DNA from 3 places in the Faecalibacterium butyricigenerans genome. Region 2 is predicted to be linked to each of the others. Evidence: predicted binding sites of a transcription regulator. Region 2 holds the regulator's gene; each other region holds the start of a gene.

Region 1 (9,886 bases), on a different contig from region 2:
AGCCACGGCTTTTCCAGCAGCGGGCCGAAGTCGATCATCGCGCCGATGCCGATGAAGAGCAGCAGGGGAAACAGCTCGTTGGACATTCCTGCCTCAAACAGAGCCGAGATGGGGCCGACGGTGTCGCCCTGTGTGATTGCGCCCGACAAGGGCAGGTTGACGAGGATGGCGCCGAAGCCCATCGGAAGAAGCAGGCTCGGCTCCATTTTTTTTGCGATGGCAAGGTAGATGAGGAGCGCGCCGATGCCCCACATCACCACCATCTGCCATGTCAGGTTCCCGAAATTAGAGAACAGACTGGCGAATGCATTCCAGAATTCCATGTCATTGCCTCCTTTGAAATTTGCGGTGCAATGACGAAAAAAAGAGACTTCAGCCACAGCACCAGATACTGTGACAAAAGTCTCAAGCGAACGCATGACATCGGGCATTTCTGCCGTGCTGACGCTGTCATGCAGCACCCCCATAAGGCGGGATGCCCTTTACTCCCTTTTATCCAGACTATTAAACCAGAACCGGAGAGGATTGTCAAGGAAAATGCGGGGTTCTTAGCCGATTTTTAACACTTGGGGGACACAAAAGGCCGGGCAGACAGCCGCCCGGCCTTTTGGAGTCAATCTTTTACGACGGCCACCCGCCCGATGCCATAGCGGGCAAAGAGGGGGAGAGCCTGCGCCGGGATGATCTCGCCGCTGACCACGATGGGGACAGCGGGCGGACAGGAGACCGCCGGTGCGGCGCAGATGCGGCCCACAGCCTCGGCAGCGGGCACCATCTCCTGTGGGGCGAGGACGGCCTCCCGGATGGCGGCGGGGCGGGGCTGCGCCTGAAGCGCCTCAGCCAGAGCCGCAAAGGCGGCGGCGTCGCTGTCCGAAGCGGGCGCAGCGGAAGATGCTTCGGCACAGAGAGCGTGGAGCGCTTTCTGGAGACGGGCGAAGTCCTCGGCGGAACTCTCGGGGGAGGGCATCAGCACCAGATAGCGGGGGTCGGCATACTCGCACTCCACGCCCTGCTCCCGCAGAGCCTGCGCCAGCTGCTGGCCCGAGAGGCCCAGCACGGCGGCGTCCAGCGTCAGCTTGAGCGGCTCACGGTGCGCCCCGGTGAGGGGGAGGGCCAGCCCGGGCCGGAAGGCATCCAGCTCCCGGCAGAGCATCCCCAGACGCCAGCGGCAGAGGGCCAGCTTCTCCCGGAAGTCGTCTGCCAGCCGCGCATTGGCGGCGTCCAGCGACTGTAAGATGAGGTAGGACGGGCTGGTGGAGCCGAAGAGGGCCAGCGCATTGCGTACAGCAGCTTCGTCGGCCTGCACCGACGGCCCGAGGTGGAGATAGGCCCCGCCGGTGAGGACGGGCAGGGTCTTGTGGGCCGAGTCACAGCAGAGGTCGGCACCCAGCTGGATGGGGTGGCGGCTGCCCTCCTTCAGAAAGTGGAGGTAGGCCCCGTGGGCGTTGTCCACCAGAAGGGGGACGCCGTGGGCGTGGCATACCGCCGCCAGCCCGGCGATGTCCTGCACGAAGCCCAGATAGTCCGGGCTGGTGAGGTAGACGCCGAAGGGGGTACGGCCCTCGGCGGTCAGCCCGTCCAATGCGCAGGCGAGGGCCTCCGGCTCCACAGGGCAGGTGCAGAGCGCCCCGGCGGCGTCCGGCGCGGGCCAGAGCCACTGGATGTCGAAGTCCAGCAGGGCGGCTGCGTAGAGCAGGGCCTTGTGGGCGTTCCGCGCCGCCAGCAGGACGGGGCGGGATGCCCCCGCAGGCTGCATCTGGAGCGCAAGGTGGAGCATGGCCCGGATGCACTGGCTGCTGCCCTCGGTGCTGTAACAGGTGCGGGCGGTGCCGAAGAGCTGCGCGGCGTTGGCCTCGCTCCGGGCGATGATGCCTTCGGCCTCGTACAGCTCGTCCGCGCCCGCAATTTCGGTGATGTCCAGCGCCTCACAGCCCAGCGGGCCGCGGCCCTTGTGGCCCGGCATATGCATCCGGGTGGTGCGCTGCTGGGCGTAGCGGCGGACAAAATCAACGATGGGAGTGTCCATAGGCGCTTATTCGCAGGCTTCGCCGTCTGCGCAGGCGTTGCAGGTGGTGCCCAGCTCGATGGGCACCTCGATGCCCTGCGCGGCAAGCTCCTGATTTTCGGCGACCTTGATCATGATGGCGCACTCGATGCGCTTTTTGAACAGCTCACAGCCGTACTCGTAGACGCCGGTGATGCTGCCGGTGGCGTGGTAGGCGTTGGCCGCGCAGCCGCCGGAGCAGTAGAGCTTGGCCCAGCAGTCCTTGCACTCCGGGCGGGCGTAGGCGTTGCAGTGCTTGAACTCATCCCGCACGGCGGTGTTGGTGACGCCCTTCCAAATGTCGCCCATCAGGTACTTGGGGTCGCCGACGAACTGGTGGCAGGGGTAGAGGTCGCCCCACGGGGTAACGGCCATGTACTCGGTGCCGGAGCCGCAGCCGGAGATGCGCTTGTAGATGCAGGGGCCGCCGGTGAGGTCGATCATGTAGTGGTAGAAGGTGAAGCCCCGGCCCTCGCGGTCGCGCTTGATCATCTCTTTGGCCAGGATCTCGTACTGCTCCTTCAGGATGGGCAGGTCCTCGGCGGTGAGGGCGCTGGGGTCGGTGGGCTTCGAGACCACCGGCTCCATGCTCAGCTCGGTGAAGCCGAGGTCGGCCATGTGGAAGATGTCGTTGGTGAAGTCGGTGTTGTAGTGGGTGTAGGTGCCGCGCATATAGTAGTTCTTGTCGCCGCGCTTCTTCACGAACTCCTGAAATTTCGGGACGATGGCGTCATAGCTGCCATGGCCGGCGTAGTCCTTGCGGAAGCGGTCGTGGACCTCCTTGCGGCCGTCGAGGCTCAGGACGACATTGTGGCACTCCTTGTTGCAGAAGTCGATGACGTCGTCGTCGATGAGTACGCCGTTGGTGGTCATGGTGAAGCGGAAGTTCTTATTATGAATTTTCTCCTGCTCGCGGCAGTAGGCCACCAGCTTTTTCACCATGTCGAAGTTCATCAGCGGCTCGCCGCCGAAGAAATCGACCTCGAGGTTGCGGCGGGTGCCGGAGTTCTCGATGAGGAAGTCCATGGCCCGCTTGCCCACCTCGAAGCTCATCAGGGCGCGGTCGCCCTGATAGCGGCCCTGCGAGGCGAAGCAGTAGGAGCAGTTGAGGTTGCAGGTGTGGGCGACGTGGAGGCAGAGGGCCTTCACCACCGTCTGGCGGTTCTTGAAGTCGAAGGCCATGTTCTCGTAGACGTCGGGTGCCCACAGCTTGCCTGCGGACTCCAGAGAGGCCACATCCTCGAGGCACTGGCGCAGGTCGGCCTCGGTGACGTCGGGGCGGGAGCCGTACTTGGCCAGCAGAGCGGCCACGATCTCGTCGGCAGAGTGCTCTTTGTACATCGCAATGGCGTCGTAGGCCACGTCGTCCACGACGTGCACCGAGCCGCTGCAGGTGTCCAGCACGATGTTATATCCGTTCAGTTGATACTGGTGTACCATTTCATTCTCCAATCTATTGTTGCCATAAAAAAATGCCGCCCTGCAAAGGCGGCATAGGGTCTGCAATGATTACTTATTGCTGTTCTCGCACTGCTGGTTTGCGACGCCGCAGGAGGTCTTGCAGGCAGACTGGCAGGAAGTCTGGCACTCGCCGCAGCCGCCGGTCACGACGCTCTTGGTCAGGTCACGAGTAGCGATAGTCTTAATACGTTCCATAATTGAAAACCTCTCTAAGCTCCAAAGTTTTGCATACAGCGCTCTGTATACAGTGTTATCTTTATGTATGATAACACGATGTTGGGATTCTGTCAAGATTCCGCGCGGCGTTTTTTAGCCCAGAGGCTGATACTTTTTCAGGATGGTGTGCAGCCCCAGCTCCCGGGCGCGGGCCAGCAGGTAGCGGTAGCGGCACAAAAGGGCCTGCCGCTCGTAGATGCGCTGTTCGATGAGGTCGGAGTCCACCTCGAGGTCGAACATCATCGCGTTCCGCCGCAGGCAGAACAGGCACTCTTTCAGTTCTTCCTCCAGCTCGGGGTCGTAGCGCTCGTGCTCGCTGTCGCGGGGGATACGGGGCGAAAGCAGCGTCTGGGCGGTCTTGGGGTGGGCTTGCAGCATAAGGCGTCCTCCTTTTGAAGTTTGTGTACCATAAAATAAAAATGGCAGAATAACATAGTTTACTTTATTATATGGTGCAGAGGACGCGGAAAATGCTGGATTCTGGTCGGCACAAAAAGAGACCGCCGCCTCCGGGTGCAAAGGACGAAAAATTATCTCGGAAGTGCGTCTGTTTCCAAAAATCCGCAAATTTTTTCAGATTTCCGCTTGACAAAGCGCCCGGAGGCGGGTATAATAGCACACGTTGACCGGCTCAACGCCGCGAAACAAAACCGAATAATGGGGATTTGCATAGTGGTAGTGCGGTAGACTCTGACTCTACTTGTGGGAGTTCGATTCTCTCATCCCCAACCAAGAAGCCATCTGATTCGCTCAGATGGCTTTTTTGTTTTGCTTTGGGGCCGGTGTGACACAAACTTCTGATTTTTTTCCGGCGGGCGGGGCTATACTGTTCTTTGATGCAACAGGGCAATACAGAAGACAGGAGCCACGCAGAAGATAGGAGCCACGCAAATGAGCATTTGGGATGCATTCGGCAAAGGACGGTACAAGGGCTTTTCCCGGGAGGCAGGGCAGCTGCTGGACAAGGCGGTGGAGCTGGCCGGAGGGCTGGGCTGCAAAAAGGCGGACACCGGCCATCTGCTGTGGGCGATGCTGCAATCGGACGGCGGCCCGGCGGCCCGCTTTCTGGCCGGGAAGAACATCTCGGAGCTGGAGGTGCGGCGACAGCTCTCCGCCGGGCGGAGCGGCACGGCCCTCCGGCTGGCTCGGGGCGACATGGCGGCAGACCTGCGCCGGGCGATGGACTACGCCGTCATCGGGGCACAGAACGCCCACCTGAGCCGGGCCGAGCCGGAACACCTGCTCTGCGCCATGCTGGAAGACGCCGACTGCGCCGCCGGGGTCATGCTGGCTTCGATGGGCGTCCAGCTCACCGAGGCGGTGCGGGAGTGCCGCCAGCTTTCGGGGCAGTTCATCCTGCCCATCCAGCCCCGGACGTCCCCGCCTCTGCCGCGGGGGAGCCGGGCCAGCGACAAATACTGCCGCGACCTGACCCGCCGGGCGGCGGACGGTGAGCTGGACCCGGTGTTCTGCCGGGAAAAGGAGCTGGACCGGATGGTAGAGATACTATGCCGCCGCCAGAAAAATAACCCCTGCCTCGTGGGTGAGCCGGGCGTGGGCAAGACCGCGCTGGCCGAGGGTCTGGCCCAGCGCATCGCCGACAAGCAGGTGCCCCGGATGCTGCAGGGCCGTCGGCTGTTGGCGCTGGATATGGCCAGCCTCGTGGCGGGCACCAAGTACCGGGGCGACTTCGAGGAGCGGTTCAAGAACCTGCTGGAAGAGCTTGTCCGGGACGGCAGCGCCATCCTCTTTGTGGATGAGTTCCACACCATCGTGGGCGCAGGTGCGGCAGAGGGGGCCATCGACGCGGCCAGCATCTTAAAGCCGGTGCTGGCCCGGGGCGAGCTGCAGCTCATCGGCGCGACGACGAATCAGGAGTTCCGCACCCACATCCAGAAGGACGCCGCCCTCGAGCGCCGCTTTGGGCGGGTGCAGATCGAAGAGCCGACCCCGAAGCAGGCGGTGGAGATTCTGGAAGGGCTGGCCCCCCGCTACGAGCGCTACCACGGCGTCCGCCTGCCCAATGAGGCCCTGCGGGAGGCGGTGGAGCTTTCGGTGCGGTACCTGCCGGGGCGCTGCCTGCCGGACAAGGCCATCGACCTTGTGGACGAGGCCTGCGCAGCGGTGCGCATCCGGGCCGAGCGGGAGGGGGAGAAGGACCCCGTCCTGAGCCGGAAGGAGATCGCCCGGGTGGTGGCACAGGCCAGCGGCGTGCCCGCCGAGCGGGTGGGCGAAAAGGAGCGGGAGCGTCTGGCCCGCCTCGAGGAGCGGCTGAACGCCGAGGTGGTGGGGCAAAGCCGGGCCGTGGCTGCGGTGGCCGGAGCCATCCGGCGCAGCCGCACAGGGCTGGGCGAGCCGGGCAGGCCCATCGGGGCGCTGCTCTTCCTCGGGCCGACCGGCGTGGGCAAGACGGCGCTGGCAAAGGCGCTGGCCGAGAGCTGGTTCGGCAGCGGGAAAGCCCTGCTCAAGTTCGATATGTCAGAGTATCAGGAGCAGCACACGGTGGCCCGTCTGCTGGGTGCGCCTCCGGGCTATCTGGGCCACGACGAGGGCGGTCAGCTCACCGAGGCCGTCCGCCGCCGCCCCTACAGCGTCGTCCTTTTCGACGAGATCGAAAAGGCCCACCCCGACATCCAGAACATCCTGCTGCAGATGCTGGAGGACGGCCAGCTCACCGACTCCATGGGCCGGAAGGCCGATTTCCGGAACACCATCGTCCTGCTGACGTCCAACCTCGGGGCACGGTTCCTCGCGGGGCAGAGCGCACCGCTGGGCTTTGGGGCGGGCAGCGAGGCTGCCTTTGAAAAGCAGTCGGAGGCCGCCGTCGCCGAGGCGAAAAAGTGGTTCCGGCCCGAGCTGGTGGGGCGGCTGGATGAGCTGATCGTCTTCCGCCCGCTGGAGGAGCAGAGCCTCTGCTCCATCGCCGAAAAGCTGCTGGGCCAGCTGGAAGAGCGTGCGGCCCGCAGCGGCTATCAGCTCACCCACACGGCCCGGGTCGGCCCGGCGCTGGCCGCAAAGGCCCGCTCGCCCTACGGGGCGCGGGAGCTGCGCCGACAGGTGGACCGTGCCGTGGAGCAGGCCTTCGCCGACCAGATCGCCTCCGGCAGCGTGAGCCTCGGCCAGCGCTGGACGGCAGACTGCACCGCCGACGGCACCATCGTGGTGGAGGAGACGCAGACGGCGGGCGTCGGGTGAAAAGCTCTTGCATCTGTTCTGGTTTTCCGCTATGATAGAGGGCAGGAATCACCAGAGGAGGAAGCCGAATGCGCTATCTGTTTTTGCTCAACCCCACCGCTGGCAAGCGGGACTGCACCACCGGGCTGACCCCGGCCATCCATGCCGCCGCCGGACGGGCAGGCATCCCGCCGGAGAAGCTGCAGGTCGTCGTGACCCAGTACGCGGGCCATGCCCGTGCGCTGGCTGCGGAGGCGGCGCGCACCGCCGAGGCCGAGGGCGAGCCGGTGCGCATCTGGACGGCGGGCGGCGACGGCACCTTCAATGAGGCGCTGACGGGTGCCAATGGGTGCGCCCTTGCCGCCGTGGGGTGTCTGCCCTTCGGCAGCGGCAACGATTTCCTCCGCACCTACGGCACGAGGGAGGAGTTCAGCGACCTTGACGCGCAATTCGCGGGCGGGGCGGTGGACATCGACCTGATGGAGACCGACCTCGGCCTCTCGGCCACCATCTGCGCCGCCGGGCTGGACGCACAGGTGGCCTACGGCATCCCCCAGTTCCGGCGCATCCCCTTCTGCGGCGGCGAGATGGCCTACGCCCTCTCCATCGTCCGGCAGCTCTGCGGCCACATCGGCCGGAAGGTGGCGTTCACCATCGACGGCGAGGAGCTGACGGTGGACTGCCTGATGTGCGCGGTCTGCAATGGCCGCACCTACGGCGGCGGCTTCTATGCCGCGCCGGAGGCCCGGCCCGACGACGGCTGGCTGGACGTCTTTATCATCCGCAGGGTGGGCCGACTGACCATCGCCCGGCTGCTGGGGATGTACAAGGGCGGGAAGCACTTCCGGGACGGTGCGCTGACCGAGCAGGCGAAGCCCTACTTCCTCTACCGCCGGGCCAAGTGCGTCTCCCTGCGCCCTACGGATGGGCGAGGCCCCATCGTGGCGACGGCGGACGGCGAGTGCGCCCCCTGCGAGGCCATCACCGCCCGGCTCAGGCCGCTGGCGGGGCACGTCCTGCTGCCGAAGCCCGCCTACGAGCGGTTCATGGCTCAGCGTGCCAGCGTATAAAAGGAGAGACTGCGAAGCGCCCTGCCGGGGGCGCTTTTTTGCTGTCATAAAATATTAACAAAGAAATTTGCAAAAACCCTTGATTTTTCTGTCTGAGATGAGTACAATACACTTAGCACTCAGGGAAATGGAGTGCTAAACACCCGGAGGGGAGAAGCCCCGGGCTATAAAAAAGTTTCACTTTTATTTTTTATAATAGGAGGGCAAGAACGATGAAGATCATTCCTCTTGCAGACCGTGTTGTTATCAAGACTGTTGAGGTCGAGGAGACCACCAAGGGCGGCCTCATCCTGACCGGCAGCGCCAAGGAGAAGCCGCAGGTGGCACAGGTCGTGGCCGTCGGCCCCGGCGGTGTCGTGGACGGCAAGGAAGTCAAGATGACCGTCAAGGTGGGCGATAAGGTGCTCACCAGCAAATACTCTGGCACCGAGGTCAAGGTGGACGGCGAAGAGTGCACTATCGTGCGTCAGGCCGACATCCTGGCCATCGTGGAGTAAGCGTCTTTCCCTCATCACTGGATCATCAAGCTTTTATAAAGGAGCGATAAGAATATGGCTAAGCAGATCAAGCAGGGCGAGGAAGCCCGCAAGGCACTGTGTGCCGGCATCGACACTCTGGCAGATACCGTTAAGATCACCCTCGGCCCCAAGGGCCGCAACGTGGTGCTGAGCAAGAAGTTCGGCGCCCCCGTCATCACCAACGATGGTGTCACCATCGCCAAGGAGATCGAGCTGAAGGACGAGTTCGAGAACATGGGCGCACAGCTGGTGCGTGAGGTCGCTACCAAGACCAACGACGCCGCAGGCGACGGCACCACCACCGCTACCGTTCTGGCACAGGCAATGGTCACCGAGGGCATGAAGAATGTCACCGCCGGTGCAAACCCGATGGACATCCGCCGCGGCATGAGCAAGGCTGTCACCAAGGCTGTCGAGACCATCAAGGCCCACAGCCAGAAGGTCAAGGACTCCAACGACATCGCCCGCGTCGGCACCATTTCTGCCGGTGATCCCGAGATCGGCCGCCTCATCGCAGAGGCCATGGAGAAGGTCACCTCCGACGGCGTCATCACCATCGAGGAGAACAAGACCACGGCTGAGACCTACAACGAGATCGTCGAAGGTATGCAGTTCGACCGCGGCTACCTGACCCCCTATATGGTCACGGATACCGACAAGATGGAGGCTGTGCTGGACAATGCCGCCATCCTCATCACCGATAAGAAGATCAGCGTCATTCAGGATCTCGTCCCCCTGCTGGAGCAGGTGATGCAGAACGGCATGAAGCTGCTGATCGTGGCAGAGGACATCGAGGGCGAGGCTCTGTCCACCCTGATCGTCAACCGCCTGCGCGGCACCCTGAACGTCTGCGCCGTCAAGGCCCCCGGCTTCGGCGACCGCCGCAAGGAGATGCTGCAGGACATCGCCATCCTGACCGGCGGCACCGTCGTGTCTGCTGACCTCGGCTACGAGCTGAAGGACGTTACCGTCGATATGCTGGGCCACGCCCGTCAGGTCAAGGTCACCAAGGAGAACACCACCATCGTGGGCGGCGCAGGCGACAAGGACGCCATCGCATCCCGCATCGCACAGATCCGCAACCAGATCGAGGCTGCTACCAGCGACTTCGACCGCGAGAAGCTGCAGGAGCGTCTGGCAAAGCTGGCGGGCGGCGTGGCCGTCATCAAGGTTGGCGCTGCCACTGAGGTCGAGATGAAGGACAAGAAGCTCCGCATCGAGGACGCTCTGAACGCCACCAAGGCGGCTGTTCAGGAGGGCGTCGTCGCTGGCGGCGGCACTGCCCCCATCAACGCCATCCCTGCAGTCCGTGAGCTGTGCGACACGCTGGAAGGCGACGAGCGCACCGGCGCAAAGATTGTCCTGAAGGCTCTGGAGGCTCCTCTGCGCCAGATCGCCAAGAA
Region 2 (9,886 bases):
GCCATCTTTACCAATAAGGACGTCACCGCCCACACCAGCAAGGAGGACATGGCCATCAGCCAGTTCCAGAGTATGTGCACGGCGCTGGCGGGCACCATCGGCACCGGCAACATCGTGGGCGTGGCCACGGCCATCGTCTCGGGAGGCCCGGGGGCCATCTTCTGGATGTGGGTCATGGCGCTGCTGGGCATGATGACCAGCTTCGCCGAGAACGTGCTGGGCGTCTACTACCGCCGCAAGAACGAGAAGGGCGAGTGGTCCGGCGGCGCGATGTACTACCTTACCGACGGTCTGGGCGCAAAGCCCGGCTGTAAGACGGTGGGCAGGGTGCTGGCCGTCCTGTTCGCCTGCTTCTGCATCCTTGCCTCCTTCGGCATCGGCAACATGAGCCAAATCAACTCCATCGCGGGCAACATGAACGCCGCGTTCCATCTGCCCTACCTTGCCACCGGCCTTGCGCTGATGGTGGTCACGGCCCTCATCGTCATCGGCGGACTCAAGCGGGTGGCCGCTGTCACCGAGAAGCTGGTGCCCCTGATGGCCCTGTTCTACATCGCGGGCGCGTTCATCATCGTGGTCATGCACGCAGGCAATATCCCGGCGGCGCTGGCGGCGATCTTCCGGGGCGCATTCAATCTGAACGCCGCAGGCGGCGGCGCGCTGGGCTACGGCATCAGCCAGACCATCACATGGGGCTTCAAGCGGGGCGCGTTCTCCAACGAAGCCGGACTCGGCTCTGCGGTCATGGTCAACTCGGCCTCCAACGTCAAAGAACCGGTGCATCAGGGAATGTGGGGCGTGTTCGAGGTCTTTGCCGACACCATCGTGGTCTGCACCCTGACGGCCCTCGTCATCCTGACCACCGGCGTGGTAGACCTCGAGAGCGGCGCTGTCCTTGCGGGAGTGCAGGACAATGCACTGGTGGGGCAGGCCTTCACGGCGGCGTTCGGCAGCTTCGGCCCCAAGTTCATCGCGGTGTCCATCCTGCTGTTTGCCTACTCCACCACCCTCGGCTGGAGCCATTACGGCACCAAGGCCGTCGAGTACCTCTTCGGCACGGCAGGCAGCCGTATCTACAAGGTCGTCTTTGTGGGGATGACCGTCGTGGGTGCGACCATGAAGCTGGGCCTTGCGTGGGACCTCTCCGACACCTTCAACGGCCTGATGATGATCCCGAACCTCATCGGTGTGCTGGCGCTGTCCGGCACTGTGGTGGACATCACCAAGAACTACTTCGCCCGCCGCGTCCGGGGCGAGGACATCGAGCCGATGTGGTCGGCCTTTGCGGAGTATCAGAAGGAAGAAGAGGCGGAAGCTGCCGCCGAGGCCGCAGAGCTGGAGAAAGCGGCGAACGAATAACGCAGAAAACAAGACCCCGGAGAAATGCCCTCCGGGGTCTTGTGCTGCTTCAGGTCTTTTTCTTTTTCCGGGGGGCAGGGGCGGGGCGGCGCTTCGCCGCCGACCGGCCGGCGAGGATGCCGCTGCCGAAGGCCCAGTGGAGGTTGTAGCCGCCGCAGCTGCCCGCGCAGTCCAGCGTCTCGCCCACGAAGTAAAGGCCCGGACAGCCCTTGAACTGGAAGTCGTCCTCCACCTCGTCCAGCAGCAGTCCGCCGCCGGTCGTCTGGGCCTGCTTCCAGCCGCAGGGGGTCAGCCCCTCGAACCGCCAGCACTTGGCCGCGGCGGCGAGCTTCGGCCACGCCGAAGCGGGCAGGGCGCGGGCGTCTTCGGGCAGCCCGGCGTCGGCCCAGAGGGCGCGGCCCAGCTTCGCGGGCAGAAGCCCCAGCCAGAACTCCGCTGCGCCGCCCAGAAGCCCGGCCCGCCGGGCGAAGAGGGCGGACAGCTCCGCCTCGCTCAGGGCGGGGAAGAGGTCGAGGGCTACGACGGGCTGCTTCGGGCCGCGGCCCGGGGCCAGCAGGCCCGACAGCTGCATGATGCAGATGCCGGAGAGTCCGTAATCGGTGAACTGCACCTCGCCCATTTCCCGGGCAAGCATCCGGCCATCGGTGCCGTCCAACAGGCTGGCGCAGCCCTTGGCCCGGATGCCGGCCAGCGACTTGCGGGGGCGGGCGCACTGTAAGGCCGTCAGGCAGGGGTAGAGGGGGGCCATCCGCCCGCCGCACTGGGCGGCGAACCGGGTGCCGAAGCCGTCGGTGCCAAACTGCGGCCCGGCTTCGCCGCCCATGGCGCAGATGACGGCATCGGCCCGCAGGCTTTCGCGGCCCGCTTCGGTCTCGAACTGGAGGTCGTAGCCGCCCCGGCTCTGGCTCAGGCTCCGGACGGTGCAGCCGGTGCGAAGCTCGACGCCAAGCGCGGCCAGATGGTGTTCCAGCAGGGCCAGCACGTCTGCCGCCTGATTGGAGTAGGGGTACACCCGCCCGGCCTCGTCGGTGCGGGGATAGAGGCCGAGGCCCTCGAACCACGCCAGCGGCGCGGCCTCGTTCACGGCGTCCAGCAGGCGGCGCAGGGCCTTGGGGCTGCTGGTGAAATACCGCTCGGGCGAGATGTCCCGGTTGTCGAGGTTGCAGCGCCCGTTGCCGGTGGCCAGAAGCTTTTTGCCCACCTTTGCGTTTCTGTCCAGTACGGTGATGTGGGCGCTGCCCTTGGCGGTCTGCGCTGCCGCCAGCGCAGCGGCCAGACCCGCTGCGCCGCCGCCTAAAACAAGGATATGCTGCATCCTCTGTCCATCCTTTCCAAGAAGCCGTGTTCAGAAGCAAACCAGCTTCTGAGATGAGTTCATTGTATCATAGCTGCTCCGGTTTGGCAAACAGAGGGCGGGTAGGTGTATATTTCCCTCTCGTTTCCACATAATAACTGTACCGCATCCGAAAGCAAAGAATGGGAAGGAAGGTACACCAGATGAAAGCAACCGGAATCGTCCGCCGCATCGATGAGCTGGGCCGGGTGGTCATCCCGAAGGAGATCCGCCGCACCCAGCGCATCCGCCGCGGCGACCCCCTCGAGATCTTCACCACCGGCGAGGGCGAGGTCATCTTCAAGAAGTATTCCCCGGTGGGGGAGCTGCACGGGGTGGCGGTGCAGTATGTGGAGGTGCTGAGCCGAAGCTTTGCCCTTACGGCCTTCGTGGCCGACCGCGACCGCATCCTCGCCGCCGCAGGGGCAGGCCGGCGCGACCTTGCCGACCGCAGTGTCAGCCAGCCGCTGGAACGGGTGATGGAGTCCCGCAAGCCCTACCTCAGCGAGGGCGACCCGGAGCACGTCCTGCTGCCCTGTGAGGGTTCGCTGCGGCCTCTGCTCTGTGCGTGGCCCATCATCGCGGCGGGGGATGTCACCGGGGTCGTCGGGCTGCTGGCCGAGGACCGCGCCCAGCAGCCTGACCCCGCCCAGCAGAAGGCCGTGGCCGTGGCGGCAGCATTTCTGGCAAAGCAGATGGAGGAATGAGGCTATAAAAGCATAAAAAGCGCGTGAAACCTTGTGTTCACGCGCTTTTTATGGTATCCTTTGGATGCTGCCTCTGGCAGCGAGGCGCTGTCTGCAAATGCAGGTGGTCAAGCTTCCTTACCCTGACGATTTGTTTTACTCTTTGGAGCGAAACAGGCGTCCGGGAATGGACCTTTTTTGTTAGCAAAAACCTTTCCCGGAGCCGTCTGTTGGTGAAGGGAGGGATGTGTCATGTCTCTGACAGAAACCTTTGCGCTGCTGGCGGTCATCATCAGCTTGCTGGTGCTGCTCGTCGATGCCGTCCACGTGACTTTCGAGATCACTTGGAAGATTTCTCATGAGGACAGAGAACATAACAAAAAAGATTGACCGCCTAAGTTCCCACACTCTGTCAGTCAATCTTTTTTGACATACGGGTAAGGAGCTGGCCATGTTGCAGACAGCGCCTTTTCTATAAATAAGTATAGCCGCCCTGCCGGGCGTTGTCAAGCGGGAAGCTCTCTTTATACCGGAAAGGGGGCCTCCCGCTGGTTTTATGACAGAATTATGAATCTTTATAAACTTTTTCGAGAAGCTATTGACAGGGAAAAAATTTTGGCTATAATGGTCTTAGCACTCAGGAAGATGGAGTGCTAAAGAAACAAAAGCCAAGAAGGAGGCAGGCGCTATGACGATGGATGCACGCAAGCAGCGAGTCTTGCAGGCGATCGTGGCGCTGTATGGCCTCGAGGGCGAGCCTGTGGGCAGCAGTGTGCTGGCAAACTATTTTGATATGGCCGTGTCCAGCGCCACGCTGCGCAACGAAATGGCGGCGCTGACCAAGCTGGGTCTGCTGGAGCAGCCCCACACCAGCGCGGGCCGTGTCCCCAGTGCCAAGGGCTACCGTTATTATCTCGATAATCTGCTGACCGACGACCAGCCGCTGGACCGCGTGACCCGCGCCCGGGTGGAGGCCGTCTTCGCCAGCCTTGACCATGAGCCGGAAAAGCTGGCACAGGGTGCCGCCAAGGCGCTGGCCGCCATCAGCGGCTGCACCGCCGCGGTCAGCACCCCCTGCGCCGAAGACCTCTGCGTCGCCCACTACGAAGTCGTTCAGGTGGGCCGCAGCGCGGCGGCTGTGCTGGCCGTCACGACGGCAGGCTACGTCCGCACCCGTGTGGCGCGGGTCCGCACCGGGCTTTCCCGGGAGAATGCCGCTGCGCTGGCCGCGCTGCTCAACCGCAACCTGACCTTCGTTGCGCCGGTGGATCTTTCGAGCCGGCTGCTCGCCGAGCTGTGCAGCCAGATCGACCCGGAGCTTGTGCCGGTCATCAGCGCCGCAGCCGCGATTTTGCAGGACTCCGCACAGCCCCATGTATTCTTGGGCGGTGAGCAGCACCTGCTGGACTGGCCTCAGCTGGAGGGCAGGGTGGGCGACATCCTCACCTTGCTGAACGACGAGGAGCAGGCCGCCCACATCATCGCACCCCCGGCAGAGCGCAGTGAGAGCGTGCTGCTGGGCGAGGATCTGGAGCCTCAGATCCCCGGCCTGTGCATCGTCAGCGACCGCTACCTTGTGGGCGGCGGGCTGTGGGGCACGGTGGCCCTCATCGGGCCGACCCGGATGCCCTTCCAGAAGCTGATGCCGCTGCTCCACCTCTTCGCCGATGAGCTTGGCGAGGGTATGAGCGGCAAACGAAAAGACACCCCGCAGATGGCCGCACCCCGGCGGACTGTGATATATAAGGAGGATCTGGAATGAGCGAAGAGACGAAGAAGACGGCAGAAGCTCCCGAGCAGGAAGCGAAGGAGACCGAAGCCGCACCTCAGGAAGCGCCCGAGACCGCCGCAGCCCCCGAGCAGGAGGCCGAGGCAGAACCGGCAGACGCCAAGAAGAAAGATGGCTGGTTCAACAAGAAGGCCCGCGAGATGGACGCCGTGAAGGCGAAGCTCGACGCGGCCGAGAAGAATGCCGCACAGGCGAAAGACCAGCTGCTGCGGATGGCAGCGGAGTACGAGAACTACCGCAAGCGCTCCACCCGCGAGGCTGACCAGAAGTTCAACGATGGTGTGTCCTTTGCCGTGAATCAGATCATCCCCATCCTTGACACGCTGGAGATGGCGGCCAACGCTCCCACCACCGACGAGAATTACAAGAAGGGCGTCATCATGACGCTGGATAAGGCTGCCAAGGCGCTGGATGCCCTCCATGTGGAGGAGATCGAGGCGCTGGGCAAGCCCTTCGACCCCAACATCATGAACGCCGTCCAGCAGATCCCCGCCCCGGACGGGCAGGAGAGCGGCACCGTCATCACGGTGTACCAGAAGGGCTACAAGCTGGGCGACAAGATCGTCCGCCACGCGACCGTCGTGGTGGCCGAGTGACATCGCAGAGACCCGCAAGGGTTTTGAAGATAAGACATCCGCTTCACACATCGAGCATGAGATAAACAAGTTCTTTTGAGAGGAGACTTCATTTATGAGCAAAATCATTGGTATTGACCTTGGTACTACGAATAGCTGCGTGGCTGTCATGGAGGGCGGCGAGCCTGTCGTCATCGCAAACTCTGAGGGCGCACGCACCACCCCGTCTGTTGTTGGCTTCACCAAGACCGGCGACCGTCTGGTCGGTCAGGTCGCAAAGCGTCAGGCCATCACCAACCCCGAGAACACCGTGTCCTCCATCAAGCGTCAGATGGGCACCGACCACAAGGTGACCCTGAACGGCAAGGAGTACACCCCCCAGCAGATCAGCGCGATGATCCTGCAGAAGCTGAAGGCTGACGCCGAGGCTTATCTGGGCGAGCCTGTCACCGAGGCTGTCATCACCGTTCCTGCCTACTTTAACGACAGCCAGCGTCAGGCCACCAAGGACGCAGGCACCATCGCCGGCCTGAACGTCAAGCGTATCATCAACGAGCCGACCGCCGCTTCTCTGGCCTACGGCATCGATAAGGAAGATGACCAGAAGATCATGGTCTACGATCTGGGCGGCGGCACCTTCGATGTCTCCATCATCGAGATGGGCGACGGCGTTACCGAAGTTCTGGCCACCAACGGCGATACCCATCTGGGCGGCGACGACTTCGACCAGCGCATCATCGACTGGATGGCAGACGCCTTCCAGACCGAGAACGGCATCGACCTGCGCAAGGATAAGATGGCCGCACAGCGCCTGAAGGAGGCTGCCGAGAAGGCAAAGATCGAGCTGTCCAGCGCAATGAGCACCCAGATCAACCTGCCCTTCATCACCGCCGACGCTACCGGCCCCAAGCACCTCGACATGACCCTGACCCGCGCAAAGTTCAATGAGCTGACTGCGGATCTGGTCGATCGCACCATGACCCCTGTCCGCAAGGCTCTGCAGGATGCAGGCCTGCGCGCATCGGATCTGAAGAAGGTCCTGATGGTCGGCGGCTCCACCCGTATCCCCGCCGTCTACGATGCAGTCAAGAAAGAGCTGAACTGCGAGCCGTTCAAGGGCATCAACCCCGATGAGTGCGTGGCTGTCGGTGCTGCCATTCAGGGCGGCGTCCTGCAGGGCGACGTCAAGGGTCTGCTGCTGCTGGATGTCACTCCTCTGAGCCTCGGCATCGAGACTCTGGGCGGCGTCTGCACCAAGATCATCGAGCGCAACACCACCATCCCCACCCACAAGAGTCAGGTCTTCTCGACTGCTGCGGACAACCAGCCCTCGGTTGAGATCAACGTCCTGCAGGGCGAGCGTGAGTTCGCACGGGACAACAAGAGCCTCGGCGTCTTCCATCTGGACGGCATCGCTCCGGCTCCCCGCGGCGTGCCTCAGATCGAAGTCACCTTCGATATTGATGCAAACGGCATCGTGAAGGTCAGCGCAAAGGATTTGGGCACCGGCAAGGAGCAGAACATCACCATCACTGCTTCGACCAATATGTCCAAGGACGACATCGACAAGGCTGTGAAGGAAGCAGAGCAGTTTGCTGCCGACGATAAGAAGAAGCGCGAGGAAGTGGACATCCGCAACGGTGCCGACCAGATGGTCTTCCAGACGGAGAAGATGCTGAAGGAGAACGGCGACAAGATGCCCGCCGACGTCAAGAGCGAGGCTGAGGCAAAGCTGGCCGAGCTGAAGACCGCTGTCCAGTCCGGTTCCATCGACGACATCAAGGCAAAGCAGGACGCTCTGAGCCATGTCTTTGAGAAGATGTATCAGGCTGCCGCTGCTGCCCAGCAGGCCGCAGGCGCACAGCCCGGCCCCGACGCTGGCGCAAACGACCAGCAGAAGCCGAACGATGACGGCGTTGTGGACGCAGATTTCAAGGAAGTCTGATCTGAGACACAGCAGTGTGTGCCCGGCCAAACCGGCGGACGCACGCGTAGAATAGCAAAAGCCGCTCCGGTTTTGCCGGGGCGGCTCTTGCTGGTTATAGAGGACCTCTCAGTCTCGCTGCACGGGAAACAGCAGCGCGCTGCTGGAACAGGGAGGTTGCTGCTACATGAGAGGTGATTGGATTATGGCACAGGAGAAACGCGATTACTACGAAGTGCTGGGTGTATCCAAGACGGCTACCGATGCGGAGATCAAGAAGGCTTACCGCAAGCTGGCCATGAAGTACCACCCGGACTACAACCCCGGCGACAAGGAAGCCGAGGAAAAGTTCAAGGAGATCAACGAGGCAAACGAGGTGCTCTCCGATGAGAAGAAGCGCCAGCTCTACGACCAGTACGGCTTTGCCGGAGTTGACCCCAACTATGCGGCCCAGAACGGCGGCGGCCCGGGCGGCTTCGGCGGCGGTTTCGGCGGCGACGGTGTGGACTTGGGCGACATCTTCGGCGACATCTTTGGCGGCGGTTTCGGCGGCTTTGGCGGCTCGGCCCGCTCCGCGAACCCCAACGCCCCTCGCAAGGGTCAGGACATCCGGGTGCGCATCACCCTGAGCTTTGACGAGGCGGTGCATGGCTGCAAGAAGAACATCACCATCACCCGTCAGCAGGAGTGCACCGAGTGCCACGGCAGCGGCTGCGCTGCCGGCAGCAGCCCTGAGACCTGCCCCGACTGCGGCGGCAGAGGCTTCGTCATCCGTCAGCAGCGCACGCCCTTCGGTGTCATGCAGACCCAGCAGCCCTGCTCCCGCTGCGGCGGCAAGGGCAAGCTGGTCAAGAACCCCTGCAAGAGCTGCCACGGCAGCGGCAAGACCGCAGCAAAGAAGACGCTGGAGGTGTCCATCCCCATGGGCATCGACGACGATCAGAGCTTTGCACTGCGGGGCATGGGCGACGCCGGTGCCAACGGCGGCCCCGCCGGTGACGTCATCGTGATGGTCACGGTCCGTCCCAGCGAGGTGTTCCAGCGCGACGGCTACGATGTCTACGTCATCGTCCCCATCACCTACAGTCAGGCGGTTCTGGGCGACAGCATCACCGTGCCCTCGATCGACGGCAAGGTGGAGGTCACTGTGCCCGAGGGTACCCAGAGCGGCACCACCTTCCGCCTGCGGGGCAAGGGCATCCAGTACCTGAATGGCCGGGGCCGGGGTGATATGTACGTCAGGTGCGAGGTCGAGATCCCCAAGAAGCTCAGCAAGACCCAGCGCGACGCTCTGAAGAAGTTCGAGGGCACTCTGAAAGAAGAGAATTACGAAAAGCGCAAGGGCTTCTTCAAGAAGCTGAAGGATATGTTCCAGTAAAACGTAAAAAGAGGGCGGGTGCCCTTCCCGATGGGGAAGGGCACCCGCCTTTGTTGTTCTTTGGAGTCTCCTGACTTATCAGCTGAAGATGACAAGTGCGTTGATCAAGAGGCCGACGCCCGTGAAGCAGCTGGACACCGTCCAGAAGGTGCAGCCGAGGCCGTAGAATGCATTGGCGACGCTCTTATCCATATAACGGGTCAGAGCATCCGGGCCAGTGCTGGTCCAGTCCTTCGGATGAGACTTCCGATAGTCGCGCACACCGGCGACACCGGCGAACCATCCGTAGAACGGGATAAAAACAGCAGCAGCTGCCTGAACGATGTTGGCACCACCAGAGGTATAGGTCATTTCCTCTTCGTTCATCACGCAATAGGAAGCGGGAAGCATCATGATGTTTTCCATAGTAGCACTCCTTTACGAACAATATCCCAAAACGATGCACGGTGCATCGTTTTTTCAAGAGAGAGGCGAAGCTTACGGAACGCCGCGGGGGAAGCTTACAGGATGAGCAGGATGGCGCTCAGGGGGGCAAGAGCGATGACCGTACCGGCGGCCACCGTGTCACGCAGGAAGTTGGAGGGGGACTTGGACATATCCTCACTGAGGGCGTCGGACGCACGGCCCAGCACGGTGAAGAGGTTGCCCTTGCGGTTGCTGGAAACACTGAGCCAATCCTTGGCCTGCGAGATGCCCCAGACATAGCTGGAAGCCAGAACAGCGACGCCCACGACGGTGACGACACCGCCCACAGCGCTGCCGCCGGAGGTGTAGGTCATCTCATCTTCGGAAAGGGCGGTATAACCAGCGGGAAGCTCCATATATTTCTTCATAGGTGAAAC
Region 3 (9,886 bases), on a different contig from region 2:
CATTTCTGCCACTCAGAAAGATCATTCGTTCATTCTTCGGGTAAGAAAATATGAACTTCAGGTTGCGGAGCCTTTCATTCTCTGCCGTACCCTTGTCCCTATTATGACAGCCGCGTATTATATCTCTAGCCCCGGTACCAGCAACCGCAATTTTATAGTCCTTTTTCATAATTCTATATCCTCCTGAAATTCATCTTACTTATATGGAAGGCTCATATTGAGCCGAGCAAATCTATATCAAACAGTGTGTTCATCATCCATGCCGGATGAGCTATCGCGCTGTAGTTATCATTTTTTCATAGTGGCCGTCTACTTTTCCGACTACCACTGAATCTTTTATGTAGACCTGTCATGGTCTACTCGCCCAATTTGCTTCAACTGAAACTTTATGGTAGACACCTTCATACCAACTCACCGACAAAGTGTTAGGTCTTATTGTCATAACTCGCAGTCGCACTTTTCCCTTTTTCAAAGTGCTGACCTTTATTGTCATAACCTTCATATCAACTTACTTTGTTAAAACTGTACAAGTTCATAACTACTCTCTGTTGCAACATGAACAATCATCTACCCCTCACTACCTCTAATTCCCCGGAAAAATGAAGGTATCATGTCACTACCCTGCTCGGCAATAAAACAGGCTCGCAGTAAGGGGATTTTGCATGCGTTTTATACGCCACCGTAGACCATCATGCCGCCACTGAAAGTTTGAGGTAGACATTACTCCCCATGCCCCAGCAAACACACCTTAAATGTCTTAAAAATGATCTTCCAATCCACCCAAAAGCTGCGCTCCTTGACATACTTCACGTCCAGATCCATCCACTCCTCAAAGGAGAGGTCATTCCGGTGCGGAGCGATCTGCCAATAGCAGCTCAGGCCTGGAGTCACATACAGGCGCTGCTTTTCGTAGTCGCCGTACTGCTCCACCTCACGGGGAAGTGCCGGGCGGGGGCCAACGATGCTCATATCGCCCTTCAGGATGTTCCAAAGCTGCGGCAGCTCGTCGAGACTGGTCTTGCGGATAAACTTGCCCACGCGGGTAATGCGGGGGTCGTCCTTGATCTTGAACACAGGACCGTCCATCTCGTTCTGTTCCAGCAGGTCGTCCAGCTTTGCCTCTGCATTGGGGCACATAGAGCGGAACTTGTAGAACTTAAACGGCTTACCGTTTCGTCCAATACGCTCCTGCGAGAAAATCGGGCCAGCAGAAGGGTCATCCACCACGATCGCGATGGCCGTAGCCAGCATGACCGGCGACAGCGCCACCAACGCCAGCGACGACAAGATCACATCCTGCGTCCGACGCCCGATCCAATAGAGCTGATGCTCCCTCAGATTTTCCTTTCGGTCAATTTCAGCCGGCTTATTGATTCCAGTTACCTCTACGCTCATTTTTTTCTCCTCACTCACACTATGTAATCTCACACACGATTCCAACTGTACGTCCTCTTATCCAGCTTCAACGGCAGAGGCACTTGCAGTCACTTTTTGGCATCGATCCGCAGCGCCCCCATACGTCAGAGCACGCAAAACGCCCCTGACGACTGCTTCGCCAAGGGTCATTTTGTTTGCAATTCTTCCATCAAGCACCTTTTCCTCACGCCGTCCCATCCCAGTTAGCGCACCTTTGCCTGTTCTCGGATGATGTCCAAATCGTCGAAACGCCACACCTATCACCCCTTCCGCAATTAAGGGGTATCTCTCATTCGCTCGTGGGAGACACCGTGCGTTCGACATCCTATAGCAATTCAACTTTTCAATGCAACAGCAACAGCGTTGAATTGCATATCGCAAATATGCTGTTTTCATGCTACACTGATTTCTTACCTTGCGATAAAACTATTTATAAGTTTATTTTACCATTGTGTTACCTTGTACGCAAGGGGTTTTGACACTATTCTACCCCCCCCCCCCCTAGAAAATTTTGGTCGATATTGTCAATCTTTTTGTGATTTATTGTCCAATTTGCCTCAAAAAAACAACCACAGATTCAATTTTAGTAGAATTAGTAGACGATTAAGCGTCCACCGGGGCTTTGCTGACGGAGAAATCCTATCATAATTTTGCTGTTTTGCCAGATACGCCAAACCCAACGGGCGGCTCCGGTAGCCTGCCCGTTGGGTTTGGTCAGAAATAGAATAACATCACCCCGGCTTCTGCCTTTCAAAAAGGGAAACCGGGGTGATGTTATCTACTTTGTGGCAGGTGTCCAGAATGCCGGACCCATCTCATTTACTGTACGCTCAGCAGTTCTTCCACGCTCTTGCGGGCAGGTGCGGCGGGATCCTGTGCAGGATGACCGATGGCAATGAGCGCAGCCACTGTCTGTCCTTCGGGCACGGAGAGCACCTTTGCCACCTTGTCCGGGTCATAGATGCCCATGATGACCGTCCCGAGGCCCAGTGCGTGCGCGGCAAGGCAGAAGGTCTGTGCGGCAATACCGGCGTCAAAGGACTGCCAGTGGCCTTCGAGCGGGCTGGAATAGCTGCCGTCCCGCTCAAAACCAGAGCGTCCCGTCACCATCGTCAGCGCAACCAGTGCGGGGGCATGGGAAAGCGTGTTGGCGTTATAGGTGAAATCCAGCACACAATCGCTGGCGATTTTCTCACGCTTCTGCGCATCTTCCACGAGAATATAGCGGGCGATCTGGGTATTTTTCCAGCTGGGGGCATAAGCGGCAGCGGCCACCACTTCGGCCACCTGCTCCGGGGTAACAGGCTCTTCGGTAAAGCGGCGGACGCTGCGCCGGGTCTTGATGCATTCCAATGCTTCCATAATTGTTTTCTCCTTTTGGCAGTTTGTTGTATATAACTGTCTCTCTATTATTACAACTCCGCCCGGCTTTGTCAAGATGCTTTCGAAACGGAGGCCGGGCCGCTCAGAATAGGTCGAGCATACTGTCCAGATAGATGGCTTCCCGGACGTGCAGCTGGTACTCCGGCCTTACCATATAATAGAGCAGAAATTCCAGCACCAAGGCGCTGCCAAGCCCCCGTCCCTCGATCTTGAAGTTGGAAAATCCCATCGGAAGGAAGGTCCTCCGGATGTCCTCCACGCCGATGAAGCTGGGGTTCTCCATCGCCTTCGAGAAACGGTAGCCCTCCCCCGCGCCCGGGGCAGTGCAGATATGGTCAGGGCAGTCCTCGCCGAGATTTTTGCGGCTGACATTCTCGTAGCAGCGCTTCCGGTCCCGGCATCCGACCCAGCAGCACTCGTTGCAGAGAAACTCCACCTTGTCCTTCTGGGGCTGCGTCAGGCTGTCCAGCTGTTCAAAGGCCTTGTTCAGTCGGAAATCCGGCACCACATAGCGAAATTCCTCCCGGGCCGTCTCGTCCCGGAGCTGTCGGAAATCCGTCAGCACCTTGGTCGTGGAGGAGACGAGGTAAAGCTGCGGGTAGTGCGTCCTCAGGTAGTCCAGCAGCAGCTCCGAATGGAGGATGACGCCATTCTCCACCCCGCCGCTCTGTGCAAAGAGGGCGCAGAGCGCATTGCATTTCCGGTCCGAAAGATGCTCCTCCCGGAGGAGGGAGTTGCTGAAGGTCAGCCGGGCCGAGACGCCATACTCCTGCATCAGTGCAAGGACCTCTTTGGGGTCGTGCCCGCCGAAACCGGTGCGTCCCCCGCCCCAGATGCAGTCGGCCGGTGCTCCGTAGATGGAGCCAATGCTGCACCAGTCATAGAAGTATTCCCGATGCCCCCGGTACAGGGGTAGGAACTCCCGGTATAGCTCGTAAAACTCAAACAAACCGGGCAGGTGATAATAGGCTTTTTCTTGTTTCATCGCACCCTCTTCTCTCTCGTTCTTTCCTATTGTACCATGTTTCCGCCCCACAAAAAAGCCCCCGGAGGGCTTGTTACAGCTCTCCGGGGGCATCTTATGTGCGTTGTGCCTTGGCGCACACGACCGGCGTTTTACTCGATCTCGATCAGGTTCGGGTTCTCAGGCAAAGCCTTCGTCTGCTGAGGAGCAGGCAGCTCGACGTGCAGGACGCCATCCTCGAACTTTGCGTGGATGTCCTCCTTCTTCACAGCGTCGCCCACATAGAAGCTGCGGGCACAGGTGCCGGAGAATGTCTCGCGGCGGATGTAGCGGCCATTGTTGTCCTTCTCGTCATTCGAGTGGCTGCGCACTGCCTGAATAGTCAGATAGCCGTCGTTCAGTTCCATCTGAACGTCTTCCTTCTTGCAGCCCGGTAGGTCAACAGCCACATCGTAGCCGTTCTCGGTCTGCTTGACATCGGTCTTCATCATGTTTGCACCGCGCTTGCCGAAGGTTTCACGCTCTTCACGGTTCATCGCACGCTCCAGCGCGCCATCGTTCCAGAACGGATCAAAGAGATCATCGAACAGATTCTCATGGAAAACAGCAGGCATAAACATAAATCATTCCTCCAATCCCGGCGTTCGGGTCGGGTAAAAAATCTTTATGTTGTTCATTCGGAAAAGCTTTCCGGGGAGCTGCTCGATCACCTCGCGGCTCTCTCTTTTGCCCTTCCTCCTGAGCACGCCATAGTTATAGCACCATTTATTAGCAGTGTCAAGCGTAGAGTGCTAAAATTCACGAAAAGATAATACTTTTATCATCTTTCATACAATCTCCATCGTTTTTCTTCCTAGGGACGCATTTTATCAAACTGCCGTCTCTTGCAGGCCGTTTCCCACAGGGCAGAGCCACATCCAGAACCATCACGCTGAGCGGATACAGCAGCGGCATCAGACAATTTCCGACGTATGCACTTGCCATCTGGACTCCAATGATCGCCTGCGACCGATCCGCCCCAAAGTGGCTCGGCGTTGCATGGATGATGCCGGGATAGATGGGCGCACAGCCAAGGCCGACAGGCAGGGCCATCGCTGCGGGCCGCCACTTCCCTTACCGGCGTCTTGACAAGCCTGTTCCTTCCCATTACAATACGATAAAAGAGTCCGCAGAGGAGCTTTTGCAATTTGCAGCTACAGGCTCCGGGAAAGGAATGTCGTCATGGAACCAAAAACAAAACAATATCTGCTCGTGACCGTTGTGGGGGTAACGCTTTTTGTCGCACTGCTGCGGCTTTCTGCCGTTCTGGCCTTTGCCGCCGATCTAGTCGATCTGATCCTGCCCATTCTGGCCGGAGGCATTCTGGCGCTTTTTCTCAGCGTGCCTATGGCCGGACTGGAAAAGCGGCTGAGAAGCCTGTTCCGCAGGGCCAAAAAGCAGCCCTCAGGCAGCGCCATCCATCTTCTCAGCTTTTTCATCACCCTGCTCGGCGTTGTTCTTGTGCTGGTGCTGGCGCTCACCCTGCTGATCCCGGAGCTTGTGCAGTCGTTTCACAGCCTCTATCTACAGATCGAGTCCAATATCCCCCGCTGGACCGCCTATCTCAGCGCACAGGACACCAACATGGACTGGTTGATGCACTGGCTGGAGGGCATCGACTGGGAGCAGCTGCTGCACAGGATCACCAACAGCATCGACACCGTGCTGGTCAATGCGGTCGGAGCGGTATCTGCCACCGTGAACATCGTGGTGACTGCATCTTTTGCCCTGATCATCTCCATCTATATGTCCCTCGGGGCCGAGAGCCTCTGCCACCACGCCCGCACACTGGTATGCGCCTATCTGAAGCCCAGCCACGCCGCCGGGCTGCTGAAATTCTGTCGGCTGTTCCGTCAGTCCTTCGCAAACTTTCTGACGGGACAATGCAGTGAGGCCGTGATCCTCGGTGTCCTCATGACCCTTGCATTTTCGGTTTTCCGGATCCCCTACGGCAGTCTGGTGGGGATGCTCACCGCCATCTGTGCCATCATCCCCTATGTGGGGGCACTGATCTCCTGCGTGGTCAGCGTGTTCCTTGTGCTTCTGGTGGATCCTGTGCTGGCGGTGCGCTGCCTCATTGTCTACCTTGCCGTGCAGTTTATCGAGAACCAGTTCATCTATCCCCGCGTGGTGGGAAAGTCCGTGGGGCTTTCTCCGTTTTACACCCTTGTGGCCGCCATGATCGGCGGAAAGCTTTTTGGCATCATCGGCATCATCTTCTTTATCCCTCTGACTGCGGTGGTCATTGAGCTTGTAAAAGAGGATGCCTCCCGACGCCTGCATACAAAAGAGACCCTGTCCTGACAACAGCGACCCCGGAGAGTGATTCCCACCGCTCTCCGGGGTCGCTGTTTTTTATTCTTTGTTCACTGTGTTGACGTGGCAGAAAAGGCTCCGCAGGGCAATGAGTCCTATCTTCCGGTCAAGAACATCGTCGGCAGAAATTTCCTCTTGACAAGGCGGCGGGGATAGCATATAATGCAATCGTTCTAAATAGAACAATATATCACAGGAGGTATCTATGAACTTTTGGGATCATCACAAAGCCATTACCTGCTACTATGAGCTGCTGATGTCATCCGTATGTCAGAAATATCAACTCCGGCAGATGGAGTATGATATCCTGATGTTTTTATACCATAATCCTCAGTACCATACCGCCGCAGATATTGTACGGGTGCGCAATTCCACCAAATCTCATGTCTCCACCTCACTGAAAGTGCTGGAGGAGCGGGGACTGATCGAAAAAAAGGTCGCCGACGGGAACAAAAAGCATATCGATGTCTATCTGTCCGCGTCGGCTCAGCCGATCATCGCCGAAGGGCTTGAGGCTCAGCGGCAGTTTGCCAGAGATATGTTTCAGGGACTCTCAGAGCCTCAGATCGCAGCTTGTAAACAGGCATTCCAGAAGATATGCGACAATGCAGAAGAATGCCTCAAAATAAAAGGAATGACACATCATGAATCATAAAGCCTGCCAACCCAAAATGCCCGATCGGATGGAGGCGGTGTTCGATGCCGCCTATCTGATCTTTGATCTCATCGCAGGCATCCTCTTTTTCACGATGGCTCAGGGCCGCAGCCTTTTTATCCTATATGGCGTCCTGACCCTGACCCTCTGCGGCGGTGACGCCTTCCATCTGGTGCCCCGGATCATCCGGGCCGTGCGAGGCAGCAGCGACCGGATCAAGAAGCAGCTCGGCATCGGGCTGCAGGTCTCTTCCATCACCATGACGGTATTCTATATCATCCTGCTGTATGTCTGGAAGGCCACCTTCCCTCAGCTTCAGGCTCCCGTAGCTGTGGAAGTCCTGATTTGGCTGTCTGCCATCCTGCGCATCCTGATCTGCCTGCTGCCCCAGAACAACTGGTGTACCGATGAGGGCAACCCCACCCTGTCCATCCTGCGCAACGCAGTGTTTGCCCTTACCGGCCTCGGCGTCATCATCCTGTACGCCATCTCCGGCAATACCGGCGACTACCATATGACCCGGATGGTGGCAGCCATCCTCATTTCCTTTGGCTGCTACCTGCCTGTGACCCTTTTCAGTAAGACCAAGCCCAAAGTGGGCCTGCTGATGATCCCCAAGACCTGCTCCTATATGTGGATCATCGCCATGGGTCTGCAGCTTCTGTGACTGTGTTACAGAAGAGCCAAATGCAGATCGTTATTATATGATCAGCAAGATCCTCTTTAACTTCAAACGCCATTCAACCGGCAGAATGGAGAAAACACTATTCTAAGTGTACTGTATTTCAGACAGCGATCCTTCAGGGTGTAGATCGTAGACTATCCGATAATATTATCATAAAACCTCTGCAGCACCATTGCCAATTCCTCTGGAGACTCTATGTTTGCTTCATGACCTGTTTTCAAAAGCTCATGGAAGTGGGCATCGCTCAAATAACTGGCAAGTTCCTTTGAGGCTTTTTTGTTTGCGTTGTCCTTTTCTCCACAAACGATCAATGCCGGACAGGACACCTTATATAATGAATCCCTGAGATCCAATTCCGCCATCGTGCCGCACAAGCGAATCACGTCTGCTTTTTTGAAGCCAAATTGCTCGAACATTGCATTCGGCATAACGTGAAACAGCAGATTCTGGAACTTCAATAGCTTTTCAGGCATTTCATATTGTGCTGCAATTAGCACCAGTGCCTTTACTTTGTCCGGGTGGTCTATCGCATAATTAAGTGCCAGAACCGCACCCAAGGAAAGCCCGCACAAAACGATCTCATTATTTTCCTTGTCGCACCTTCCTGAGAATGCAGCATACAGCTCCCCATAGGTGGCCGCTTTGCCCTCCAGCATCTCTGCCAGACTCAAGCTGACGCTGCTGTCTGAGACCTTCGTTTCTTTTATTACTCTGTCCCAACTGTCTGGTTTTTGTCCTAGCCCATGCAAGTATAAAAACTTCATCTGTTTTCCGCTTTCCTTCACACGTCCTGCTGCATTGTCGATCTCGCTGCTGCAGTCCATCACAAATCAGATGCGCTCTGCCCCGGTCAGCTCGGTCTTGCCCAGCCCTTCGGCAATGCACCGCGCCAGATACCGGCTGTTTCCGGTTCCCGAAAAATAAAGCACCATGGCTGCTCCCTCGTTTTTGTGTGGTTTTTCAGATGCCTGTCTGCCCGGCAAACTGGAATTTATGTCAATGCGAACTCAATCTCATCAAGCTTATTTGTTATTGCGTTCTTTCTCCCTGTCTCCTTAAAGCCTATTCGACGATAGAGTCTCTCAGCATTTATATTATTCTCAAGAATCCACAGCGTAGGGGTATCCGTACATTGGCCTACTGCGTATAGCAATAATTTCGTTCCATAACCCATGTTTTGCATATCTGGAAGAATATAAAGATCCTCTATTAAACCCTTTGTTACAGAAACAACCCCTATTGGTTTTTCTTCTACAAGCATATAGAGCTTTGTTCCGTTGTTCATCTTGTTCCTCAAATACTCCCGTTGCCGATCTGGCGTGTGTGTTTCTATGAAATCAGGAGTACAAAATGCACGATGCGATTCCTTCCAGGATATTGAATGGATGGTTGCGGCTTGAAGAAGATTTGTTTCATTTACAGGTACTATCATACTTATCTCCACAAATTCCGAGTTGTCGGTTTCAGTATACCACACTTTTTCCCGGCGGAACAGATACCGAAAACCAAAAATGCCCCCGGAGGGCTTGTTGCGGCTCTCCGGGGGCATCCTATGTGCGTTGTGCCTTGGCGCACACGACCTCTGAAGCGTCCACTCGGGAGAGCTTTCCGGCTTGTCCCGTTTTGGCACTTTTCAACGGCCCGGTTCCATGTTACAATAAGAAAAAACGAAACCGGGTGATCTTTTGGAATTTTATGGCACCATCGGCCCCGCCTGTGCCCAGCCGGAGACCTTGCAGCGCATGGTGGAAGCTGGCATGACGGGCATCCGCATGAACCTTTCCCACGGGCCTCTTTCGGCCCACAAAGACTGGCTGGACATTATCCACGCCGTGGGCATCCCCCAGCTGCTCATCGACCTGCAGGGGCCGGAGCTGCGCATCGGCACGCTGACCCGGCCCCTTGTGCTGGAACCGGGTCAGAGCCTCCGGCTGGGGCAAGGGGGTGTCCCTTGCCCAGCGGCGCTGGTGCAGGCGGCCCGGCCGGGACAGGATCTCCTGCTGGATGACGGCAGGCTCTTTGTGCAGGTGGCCGGAGCCGACGGCGCTGCCCTGCAGTGTACCGTGGTGCGGGGCGGCACCCTGCAAAGCCGCAAAAGCCTTGCAGCGCCGGGGCTGGAGGTGGCCTCCCCCACATTGACGGAGGCAGACCTGCAAAACCTGCAGCTGGCGGAAGCCTGCGGCGTTACCGGGGTGATGCTGCCCTTCGTGCGGGGTGCCGAGGACATCCGCACCCTGCGCCGGGCGCTGGAACAGGCCGGGGCCGGACAGATCCGCATTTTTGCTAAAATCGAGAACCTTGCGGGGGTGCGGACCCTGCCGGAGTTCCTGCCTCTTGTGGATGAAGTGGTCATTGCCCGCGGGGACCTTGGCAACGCCATGCCCCTGTGGGAGCTGCCCCGGTGCCAGAAACAGCTTTCGGCAGTCTG

What was found. The regulator HrcA, encoded in region 2, represses chaperone genes, less so after heat shock. The targets are predictions, from matches to a motif close to TGTTAGCACTCNNNNNNNNNGAGTGCTAACA.
Region 1: the regulator HrcA is predicted to act here: its motif matches at 8,076-8,106, upstream of LKD23_RS08545 (co-chaperone GroES).
Region 3: the regulator HrcA is predicted to act here: its motif matches at 4,530-4,560, upstream of LKD23_RS06970 (Hsp20/alpha crystallin family protein).

The regions. Positions count from the first base shown of each region.
Region 1 is NZ_JAJEQL010000020.1:9,236-19,121, reverse strand. Features, by position in the region: gene LKD23_RS08585 (sodium ion-translocating decarboxylase subunit beta) at 1-323, opposite strand, end outside; gene LKD23_RS08580 (Orn/Lys/Arg family decarboxylase) at 614-2,026, opposite strand; gene scfB (thioether cross-link-forming SCIFF peptide maturase) at 2,033-3,484, opposite strand; gene scfA (six-cysteine ranthipeptide SCIFF) at 3,554-3,700, opposite strand; gene LKD23_RS08565 (DUF2508 domain-containing protein) at 3,815-4,099, opposite strand; tRNA gene LKD23_RS08560 (tRNA-Gln) at 4,380-4,453, shown strand; gene LKD23_RS08555 (ATP-dependent Clp protease ATP-binding subunit) at 4,613-6,916, shown strand; gene LKD23_RS08550 (diacylglycerol/lipid kinase family protein) at 6,985-7,965, shown strand; gene LKD23_RS08545 (co-chaperone GroES) at 8,178-8,462, shown strand; gene groL (chaperonin GroEL) at 8,517-9,886, shown strand, end outside.
Region 2 is NZ_JAJEQL010000023.1:20,473-30,358, forward strand. Features, by position in the region: gene LKD23_RS09150 (alanine/glycine:cation symporter family protein) at 1-1,359, shown strand, start outside; gene LKD23_RS09155 (aminoacetone oxidase family FAD-binding enzyme) at 1,409-2,674, opposite strand; gene LKD23_RS09160 (stage V sporulation T C-terminal domain-containing protein) at 2,857-3,399, shown strand; gene LKD23_RS09165 (hypothetical protein) at 3,631-3,768, shown strand; gene hrcA (heat-inducible transcriptional repressor HrcA) at 4,067-5,140, shown strand; gene LKD23_RS09175 (nucleotide exchange factor GrpE) at 5,137-5,763, shown strand; gene dnaK (molecular chaperone DnaK) at 5,858-7,687, shown strand; gene dnaJ (molecular chaperone DnaJ) at 7,872-9,044, shown strand; gene LKD23_RS09190 (hypothetical protein) at 9,123-9,449, opposite strand; gene LKD23_RS09195 (hypothetical protein) at 9,545-9,877, opposite strand.
Region 3 is NZ_JAJEQL010000013.1:50,166-60,051, forward strand. Features, by position in the region: gene LKD23_RS06950 (hypothetical protein) at 1-169, opposite strand, end outside; gene LKD23_RS06955 (sugar transferase) at 721-1,395, opposite strand; gene LKD23_RS06960 (nitroreductase family protein) at 2,236-2,778, opposite strand; gene LKD23_RS06965 (hypothetical protein) at 2,882-3,784, opposite strand; gene LKD23_RS06970 (Hsp20/alpha crystallin family protein) at 3,916-4,383, opposite strand; partial or broken gene LKD23_RS13045 (MFS transporter) at 4,670-4,843, opposite strand; gene LKD23_RS06980 (AI-2E family transporter) at 5,024-6,106, shown strand; gene LKD23_RS06985 (MarR family winged helix-turn-helix transcriptional regulator) at 6,324-6,773, shown strand; gene LKD23_RS06990 (hypothetical protein) at 6,790-7,440, shown strand; gene LKD23_RS06995 (alpha/beta fold hydrolase) at 7,593-8,282, opposite strand; gene LKD23_RS07000 (GNAT family N-acetyltransferase) at 8,450-8,935, opposite strand; gene LKD23_RS07005 (pyruvate kinase) at 9,144-9,886, shown strand, end outside.